DNA from 2 places in the Erwinia sp. 009765445 genome. Region 2 is predicted to be linked to the other one. Evidence: predicted binding sites of a transcription regulator. Region 2 holds the regulator's gene; the other holds the start of a gene.
The links. The regulator ArgR, encoded in region 2, controls arginine synthesis, uptake and breakdown. The targets are predictions, from matches to a motif close to ANTGAATAAAAATACANT.
Positions count from the first base shown of each region.

Region 1: a site for ArgR is predicted at 1,587-1,604, ahead of argA (amino-acid N-acetyltransferase). Genes of this name have one in related genera too.

Region 1 is NZ_JBYUWC010000004.1:241,515-245,741, reverse strand. Features, by position in the region: tRNA gene AC3Y5R_RS05895 (tRNA-Met) at 1-43, shown strand, start outside; gene amiC (N-acetylmuramoyl-L-alanine amidase AmiC) at 148-1,401, opposite strand; gene argA (amino-acid N-acetyltransferase) at 1,637-2,980, shown strand; gene AC3Y5R_RS05880 (acyltransferase family protein) at 3,031-4,110, opposite strand; gene AC3Y5R_RS05875 (EpsG family protein) at 4,183-4,227, opposite strand, start outside.
Region 2 is NZ_JBYUWC010000014.1:34,888-39,114, forward strand. Features, by position in the region: gene AC3Y5R_RS16050 (NAD-dependent succinate-semialdehyde dehydrogenase) at 1-278, shown strand, start outside; gene AC3Y5R_RS16055 (barstar family protein) at 332-601, shown strand; gene yhcN (peroxide/acid stress response protein YhcN) at 686-949, opposite strand; gene yhcN (peroxide/acid stress response protein YhcN) at 1,053-1,322, opposite strand; gene yhcN (peroxide/acid stress response protein YhcN) at 1,433-1,696, opposite strand; gene argR (transcriptional regulator ArgR) at 2,134-2,604, opposite strand; gene mdh (malate dehydrogenase) at 3,054-3,989, shown strand; gene degS (outer membrane-stress sensor serine endopeptidase DegS) at 4,041-4,227, opposite strand, start outside.

The DNA of each region.
Region 1 (4,227 bases), on a different contig from region 2:
CATAACCCGAAGGTCGTCGGTTCAAATCCGGCTCCCGCAACCAATTTAACACCTTAACGGGTGTTTTTTTGTTTCTGGCGTTTGAGCATTTCTCCCTGCCTCTTTCAAACTCTTTCCAGGCGAGTCAGCACCCGCCCGGATAGCCCGCTATTTCCCCGGCGTCAGAGCTGCCCCGCTGGCAAACCAGGCCTTAATTCCGCCCAGAATCGACTCAGCCACCTGATGCTGAAAACGAGTAGTGCGCAGTTTACGCTCCTCTTCCAGATTGCTGATAAAGGCCGTCTCCACCAGTATCGACGGAATATCCGGTGCCTTCAGTACCGCAAATCCGGCCTGATCCACCGTTTTCTTATGCAGATGGTTCACTTTGCCCAAACGTGACAGCACCTCTTTGCCGAACTTCAGGCTGTCATTGATGGTCAGGCTCTGCACCATATCGAACATGGTATGGTCGAGATAGCGGTCACCGCTCATGCTGACACCACCAATCAGGTCTGATTCGTTCTGCGTCTGTGCCAGATAGCGCGCTGCGGTACTGGTGGCTCCTTTGGTGGACAGTGCAAAAACGGAGGAACCTCGTGCTGCCCGGTTGGTAAAGGCATCAGCATGAATGGAAATGAACAGGTCGGCACGCAGCTTACGGGCTTTGGCTACCCTCACCTTCAGCGGAATAAAAACGTCTTCATTGCGGGTCATGTATGCCCGCATGTTCGGCTCTTTGTCGATCAACACTTTCAGCCGACGGGCAATTTTCAGCACAATGTCTTTTTCGCGCGTCTTATTCTTTCCTGTCGCCCCGGGATCCTCACCGCCATGCCCCGGATCGAGCATGATGACAATCGGGCGATCTTTCCCGGCTTTTCCCGGCAGTGGTGCTTTTGGCGGCTGATCTTTATCAAGATTGCCTTTGTTGTAATCCTCCAGCAACGCCAGCAGCGGATCGTCCTCATGCTGATAACTTTTCCCCTTTGCCGGATAGAGGTCCAGCACCAGGCGGTATTTGATCCCGGCAACCGGATCCAGCGTGAAAAGCTTTGGCGTGACGTTTTGCTTCAGCTCCAGCACCAGCCTCACCGTGTTTTTGTCGAACTGGCCAACCCGCGCATTTTTAATATAGGGATCGTCGCTGCGCACCAGGTTTGCCACCCCGTTCAGCACGTGATTCAGGTGCAGATTATCGATATCCACGACTACGCGCTCAGGATGACTCAGGGCGAACTGTTTGTATTTCAGTGGGGTGTTGGATTCAAGCGTTAAGCGGGAGTAGGTCGAAGAAGGCCAGATGCGGATGGCGACCACATGGCTGGTGGCCGCAAGGCCCACTTTACTGACGCTGAGCAGCAATACTGCCCCCGCGCTTTTTAACCACCGGCGTCGGCCTGGCGAAGGTAAATCTGACATGCCACTCCAATCTGATTGCTGTTTTTTTAAGGAAAATAAAGCCAAATAACTACCAAGTTCGAAAACTTTAGCGAATCCTGCTGATAGTGTCACCAGGAAATAGCCCTCCGGCGTACCAAATAAGATCTTTTTCACGCTACAGTTAAACAGAGGCGTAACGAATTGCCCCTTGCGCCTGAGCGATAAAAGAATAAAAATACACTTTTAGCGAATAATAATTCATAGAGGATTAGTCGTGAAGGAACGGAGTACCGAGCTGGTTCAGGGGTTTCGTCATACCGTCCCCTATATCAATGCCCACCGTGGTAAAACGTTTGTCATTATGCTGGGTGGTGAAGCCATTGAGCATGAAAACTTTTCAGGCATCGTCAATGATATTGGCCTGCTGCACAGCCTGGGCATCCGCCTGGTGGTGGTGTACGGTGCACGACCGCAAATCGATGCCAACCTGGCCGAACATCATCTGGAACCGCTGTACCATAAACACACCCGCGTGACGGATGCCCAGTCGCTGGAGCTGGTGAAGCAGGCTGCTGGCCGTCTGCAGCTGGATATCACCGCCCGCCTGTCGATGAGCCTCAACAATACTCCACTGCAGGGTGCGCACATTAACGTGGTGAGCGGTAACTTTATTATCGCGCAGCCGCTGGGCGTGGATGATGGCGTGGACTACTGCCACAGCGGGCGCATCCGCCGTATTGATGAAGAAGCGATTCATCGCCAGCTCGACAGCGGTGCTATCGTGCTGATGGGTCCGGTAGCCGTTTCCGTCACCGGTGAGAGCTTTAACCTGACCTCGGAAGAAGTTGCCACCCAGCTGGCAATCAAGCTGAAGGCCGAGAAGATGATCGGCTTCTGCTCCGAGCAGGGTGTCACCGACGGCGAAGGGGATATTATCTCCGAGCTGTTCCCCAATGAAGCCCAGCAGCGTATTGAAGAGCTGGAAAAGAGTGATGACTATCTTTCCGGCACGGTGCGTTTCCTGCGCGGTGCAGTGAAAGCCTGCCGCAGCGGCGTGCGCCGCAGCCATCTGATCAGCTATCAGGAAGATGGTGCCCTGCTGCAGGAGCTGTTCTCCCGTGATGGTATTGGTACGCAGATCGTAATGGAGAGCGCTGAGCAGATTCGCCGTGCCACCATCAATGATATCGGCGGTATTCTGGAGCTGATCCGCCCGCTGGAGCAGCAGGGTATTCTGGTGCGACGCTCGCGCGAGCAGCTGGAGATGGAGATCGACAAGTTCACCATTATCGAGCGTGATAATCTGACCATCGGCTGTGCTGCACTGTACCCGTTCCCGGAAGAGCAGATTGGCGAGATGGCCTGCGTGGCGGTGCATCCGGATTACCGCAGCTCATCGCGCGGGGAAGCTCTGCTGGAACGGGTTGCGCTACAGGCTCGTCAGATGGGGCTGAAAAAGCTGTTCGTACTGACCACCCGCAGCATTCACTGGTTCCAGGAGCGCGGCTTTATGCCGGTGGATATTGAACTGCTGCCGGAAAGTAAAAAGCAGATGTACAACTATCAGCGCCGCTCCAAGGTGCTGATGGCCGACCTGCGCCATGCCCGTCTTGCCTGAAGCGCAGGCATTCTTCCGCCTTCAGTGAGTTTCTGCAATCAGGTACGAAATCACCTTCTCCACCCCGGGCACCTTACCGTGCCTGATTTATTCCAGAGTCTGCCCCGCGGCGGGCATCCTCCCTTTGCTGTGGGGTGCCGGTTTTTTTTCAGGAATCGCTTCTCAAAGAAGTACCAGGAAATCACCGCCAGCAGGGTAGTAATCAACACGGTTAACACCAGCCCACCCCATGGACTGGCGGAATACCATCCCCTGTCAATCAGCACCTGAATCACCGGCCAGTGAAACAGATACACACCGTATGAGAAATCACCATAGCGGCCTGCGGGCACTTGTTTAAACATCCCCAGACAAAACAGCAGGACTACCGATGAGAACGCCACCGGCTGGACCAGCTGGGACAGCATCGTATCTCTGGAAAGAATAAACAGCACCAGTGAAATCACCGCGATCTCCCTGAGTCTGTCAGCCACCCGCCCACTGAGGGCAACCAGCGTGCCGAAGAAAAAGTAGCTGGACAGGCTGACAAATTGCTTTGCCAGCATATCCGCTTTAGCCCCGCTGTAGACCCAGGTGAAATAGTAAAACCAGCCGCAGGAGATCAGGTAAATAATCAGCCAACAGGTGAACGGCCGGGATTTCATCAAAGGAAAAACCAGCGGCAACAGCGCATACAACGTCAGCTCTGCCTTAATGGTCCACAGCGAACCGTCCATTGACTGGACGGGATTGTTGAGAAACACACCGGGCAGCGAGGGCTGAATAAAATTCATAAAGCTGATATTGGCCAGGGCATATTTCAGCGTGGTTTTACTGATAAAGAACTCGCTCAGCGGATAAGAAGTCAGAGCTGCACCGCTGATAATGCAGGCAACAATAGTAAGCAGATAGGCAAGAATAATACGCCGGGCGTGTTTTTCAGCATAATCGCGCCATGACCTGCATCGCTGAAAACTGAGGGCAATCAGATAACCGCTGATAGCGAAAAAACCTTTTACTGCAAAGCTGCCGCTGAACAGGTGCAACAGAAAACGTAGTGACTCAGAACGCGAAACCGCCGCCGCATGAACCAGCAGGACAATAAAAGCCAAAACCAGTCTCACCAGGTCAAAATTATTTTTATTACTCATCTGTCTGCTTCCTTTCAACGCCCTGAACAGACGGCACAATCAGGCTAACTTCCGTGGTAACTGCTTAAAACGCTAAACCGGATGGATCAGCATAAAAGTCCCGGATACATGATAGCC
Region 2 (4,227 bases):
CAGCCTGCTTCCGCTTCGATGATGAAGAGGATGTGATCCGTCGTGCTAACGACACCGAGTTTGGCCTGGCAGCTTACTTTTATACGCAAAATCTGCAGCGTGTCTTCCGTGTTTCTGCCGCGCTGGAAAGTGGCATGGTCGGCATTAACGAGTGTGCGGTGTCCACCGAGCTGGCCCCCTTTGGCGGCGTGAAGGAATCAGGACTGGGCCGTGAAGGTTCGGTGTTGGGTCTGGAAGAATTTATGGAAGTGAAGGCCCTGCACATCGGGGGACTGTAACTCACCGGGCGGCCTGCAGGTCGCCCGACTGATTGCCTTGTGGAGCAGCCAGCATGAGAACAGAGATTTTTGATTTTGACGAAATTGTCGACCAGGCCCATTTTTATCGCCAGTTCAGCGAACGCTTTGCACTGGCTGACAGAGCAGTCTGCGATTTGGACAGTTTGTGGGACGTGGTGAATGCAGAGTTGCTGCCGCTGCCGTTAGAAATTGAGTTTATTCATCTGGGAACGGGGCAGAAGAGGCGGTATGGCGCGTTGATTTTACTGTTTGATGAAGCTGAAGAGGAGCTGGAGGGACAGCTCCGCTTCAACGTTCGTTAAGACATGCAGTGACAAAAAGGGCCCCGCGAGCGGGGCCAAAGGGTTCGTCAAAGGCTGCTTTCGACACAGCCCGCCGACGAGGAATTACTTATACAGCTCGGCGGTCACGTGCCAGGTATCGTCATTACGTGCTTCGACAACACGATAGGCGCTGGCACCCTGCCGATCCGCTTTCTGTGACAGCTGCTGACGGATATCCATTGGCGCACCGGCCACACCACTTAAAGTAATTGTCCCCGCAGATTGCAGATTTTCTGACTGTTCAGCATTAACCAGTTGGGCAGCAGAAGCGCCAAAAGAGACAGCTGACAGCAAGCTCAATGCAGCGATGGTTGTTTTGATTTTCATAATCTTCTCCTCATTGTGTTCAACAACCTGCGGGTTTCAACATCATGACCAGGTCGTCGATGTCACGGGCGGACGCTTCAGTACGTCCGCGTCAGTGCCGGACTTATTTATACAGTTCTGCAGTAGCGTGATAGTTGCCGTTATTGTAGGCCTCTACCACACGGTAAGATGATGCGCCCTGAGCGTCGGCTTTCAGAGAAAGCTCATGACGGATATCAGTCGGTGCGCCATCGATACCACTTACGCTAATGGTGCCCATTGACTGCAGGTTTTGGTCCTGTACCTGCTGGTCAGTCACCAGGTGTGCGGCATTAGCACCGAACGAGAGAACTGAGGCCAGGCCGAGGACTGCGATTGCTATTTTGGTTTTCATGATCAATGCTCCAGATGAGGGGGCGGTAACCGAAAGGGCTAAAAAGCGTTTATTATTCTTGGGGTTACCTTTTTTATGTCTGACTAACTCTTTGTCTTGCGAAACTTCTGTTATTTGTACAGCTCTGCGGTGGCGTGATAGTTGCCGTTTACATAGGCTTCTACAACACGATAAGCAGATGCGCCCTGAGCATCAGCTTTCTGATTCAGCTGAGCGTTGATATCCATTGGGGACGCGGTCACGCCGCTGACGCTGACGGTGCCGATTGATTGCATGTTTTGCGCCTGATCTGCATTGACAGAATCAGCTGCAAAAGCACCAAAAGACAGGGCAGAAATAACACTCAAAGTTGCAATGGTAGTTTTAACGTTCATGATATTTTCCTCGTCGTCTGTTTTTATCTTTTTGCGTTGTGTGATTCGCATCACGAAAACAAGTATAGATCTGATAACGTAAAAAATTAATAGCATGCTAATAATATTTTGTTGCGATACTTAGCCAATACACTTGTTTTTAATAACCTTCAGTTATAAAAAATGCTTATAATTTACCCTTATCATGTTAAATGCATGTAAAAACATCGGGATATGTGAATTTAACCATTTGTGCGCTAATCTGTGGTCGATCACGCTACGAGACGGTTATACATCCTTTTAACCACTGCTTTTTACGCTCCAGGGCAGTGCATCATGCTGATATGGCGGCTGGGGAGGGGAAGATAAAGCAAAGCCGGCGGATGCCGGCTTCTGGAAAAGCTGATGATGCATTGCGGTTAGTTGAAGGTTAAAGCTATGCGTTTAATTGCATCTACTTATAACTCTTGTTCAAACAGCATCATCACCGAGTCAAGCAGCTGCCTGATGGTCACGTGGCGTGCCGGGGTAATAAAGATGGTGTCATCGCCGGCAATAGTGCCAAGGATCCCTTCCGGCTTGCCCAGTGAGTCCAGCATGCGGGCAATCAGCTGCGCGGCGCCCGGGCTGGTGTGGATCACAATCAGCGCATCATTATGATCGATATCCAGCACCAGGTTCTTCAGCGGGCTGGTGGTGGTCGGTACGCCCAGCTCGGCTGGCAGGCAGTACACCATTTCCATTTTTGCATTGCGCGTGCGGACAGCACCAAACTTGGTCAGCATGCGTGAAACTTTGGACTGGTTGATATTTTCGAAGCCCTGCTCCTGCAGCGCCGCAACAATCTCGCCCTGAGAACTGAACTTCTCTTCTTTTAGTAAGGCCTTGAACGCCTTAATCAGATCTTCTTGTTTTGATGGATTACGCATAGGTGCCCGCTAAAAAAGTCAGAAAGAAAAAGATTCCCCTGGCAGGGTATTACATGATTATGCAATTAAGTGAATGTTTATGCAAACGGGAAGTGGTGGCTGCTGCTATCCGTAGCGTCGGGAGCGGCAGTCTAACAAACTTTGCCGGGGAAAAAATGTTCTGAAGGCGGCGGGTGTTGCTTAAAAAGTGAACGGAATGTTATAAAATTGATGTTGTCCTGATAAGTGTTACAGTTGTACTGTACGCCGAATGACATTGTCTGCCAGCTGCTGTGAAGGGCAACTAAGTGCGTCCTGACTTTATGCGTTCAATCTCCACGGCTTCGTTGTATTCTCTGCGCCACCGCGCAAAGTAGAATGAAAGCTTTCGCTAAGACCATACGGGTCGACTACCTTCATAACCAGATGGATTCCCGGCAATTAATGTTTACTATAATAAGGAGTTTAGGATGAAAGTTGCAGTTCTCGGCGCAGCTGGCGGTATTGGCCAGGCTCTCGCACTTCTGCTTAAAACCCAGCTTCCGGCAGGTTCAGAACTCTCTCTGTATGACATTGCTCCGGTTACGCCAGGCGTGGCCGTCGATTTGAGCCATATCCCCACGGCAGTCAAAATCAAAGGTTTCAGTGGCGAAGATGCCACTCCGGCATTGCACGGCGCGGATGTGGTGCTGATCTCCGCTGGTGTGGCACGTAAGCCAGGTATGGACCGTTCTGACCTGTTTAATGTGAATGCGGGTATCGTGCGGAATCTGATTGAGCAGGTTGCCAGTACTTGTCCTAAAGCTCTGATTGGCATCATCACTAACCCGGTGAACACTACCGTGGCGATTGCTGCCGAGGTGCTGAAGAAAGCGGGCGTGTACGATAAGAACAAACTGTTTGGCGTGACCACGCTGGACATTATCCGGTCCAATACCTTTGTCGCTGAACTGAAGGGAAAAAACCCGTCAGAGCTGAACGTGCCGGTAGTGGGCGGTCACTCAGGCGTGACCATTCTGCCTCTGCTGTCGCAGATCCCAGGCGTGAGCTTTACCGATCAGGAAATCGCTGACCTGACCAAACGCATTCAGAACGCCGGTACAGAAGTGGTGGAAGCCAAGGCGGGTGGCGGATCGGCTACGTTGTCGATGGGCCAGGCGGCAGCTCAGTTCGGCCTTGCTCTGGTGCGTGCTCTTAACGGTGAAAGTAACGTGGTGGAGTGTGCTTACGTTGAAGGTGAGGGAACCCATGCCCGCTTCTTCTCTCAGCCGTTGCTGTTGGGTAAGAATGGCATTGCGGAACGTAAACCGATTGGTGCGCTGAGTGCTTATGAAGAGCAGTCACTGAAAGGCATGCTGGATACGCTGAAGAAAGATATTACGCTGGGCGAAGAGTTTGTTAAGTAAACCCGCGTCGGGCCAGAGTTCTCCTGGCCCACTGTTTTCCCCCGCCTGAACTTAATTCCCCGGATATTCCAGTACGGTCACCGGCAGCGTCATTTTGCGGTCATTGCGGATGATTTCCACCTCAATCACCGTACCGGGACGGATTTCGGCTACCTGATCCATCGTTTCCAGTGCCGATACGGCAGGCCTGTGGTTCACACTGGTGATCACATCATTAACCTGCAGCCCCGCCTTGGCA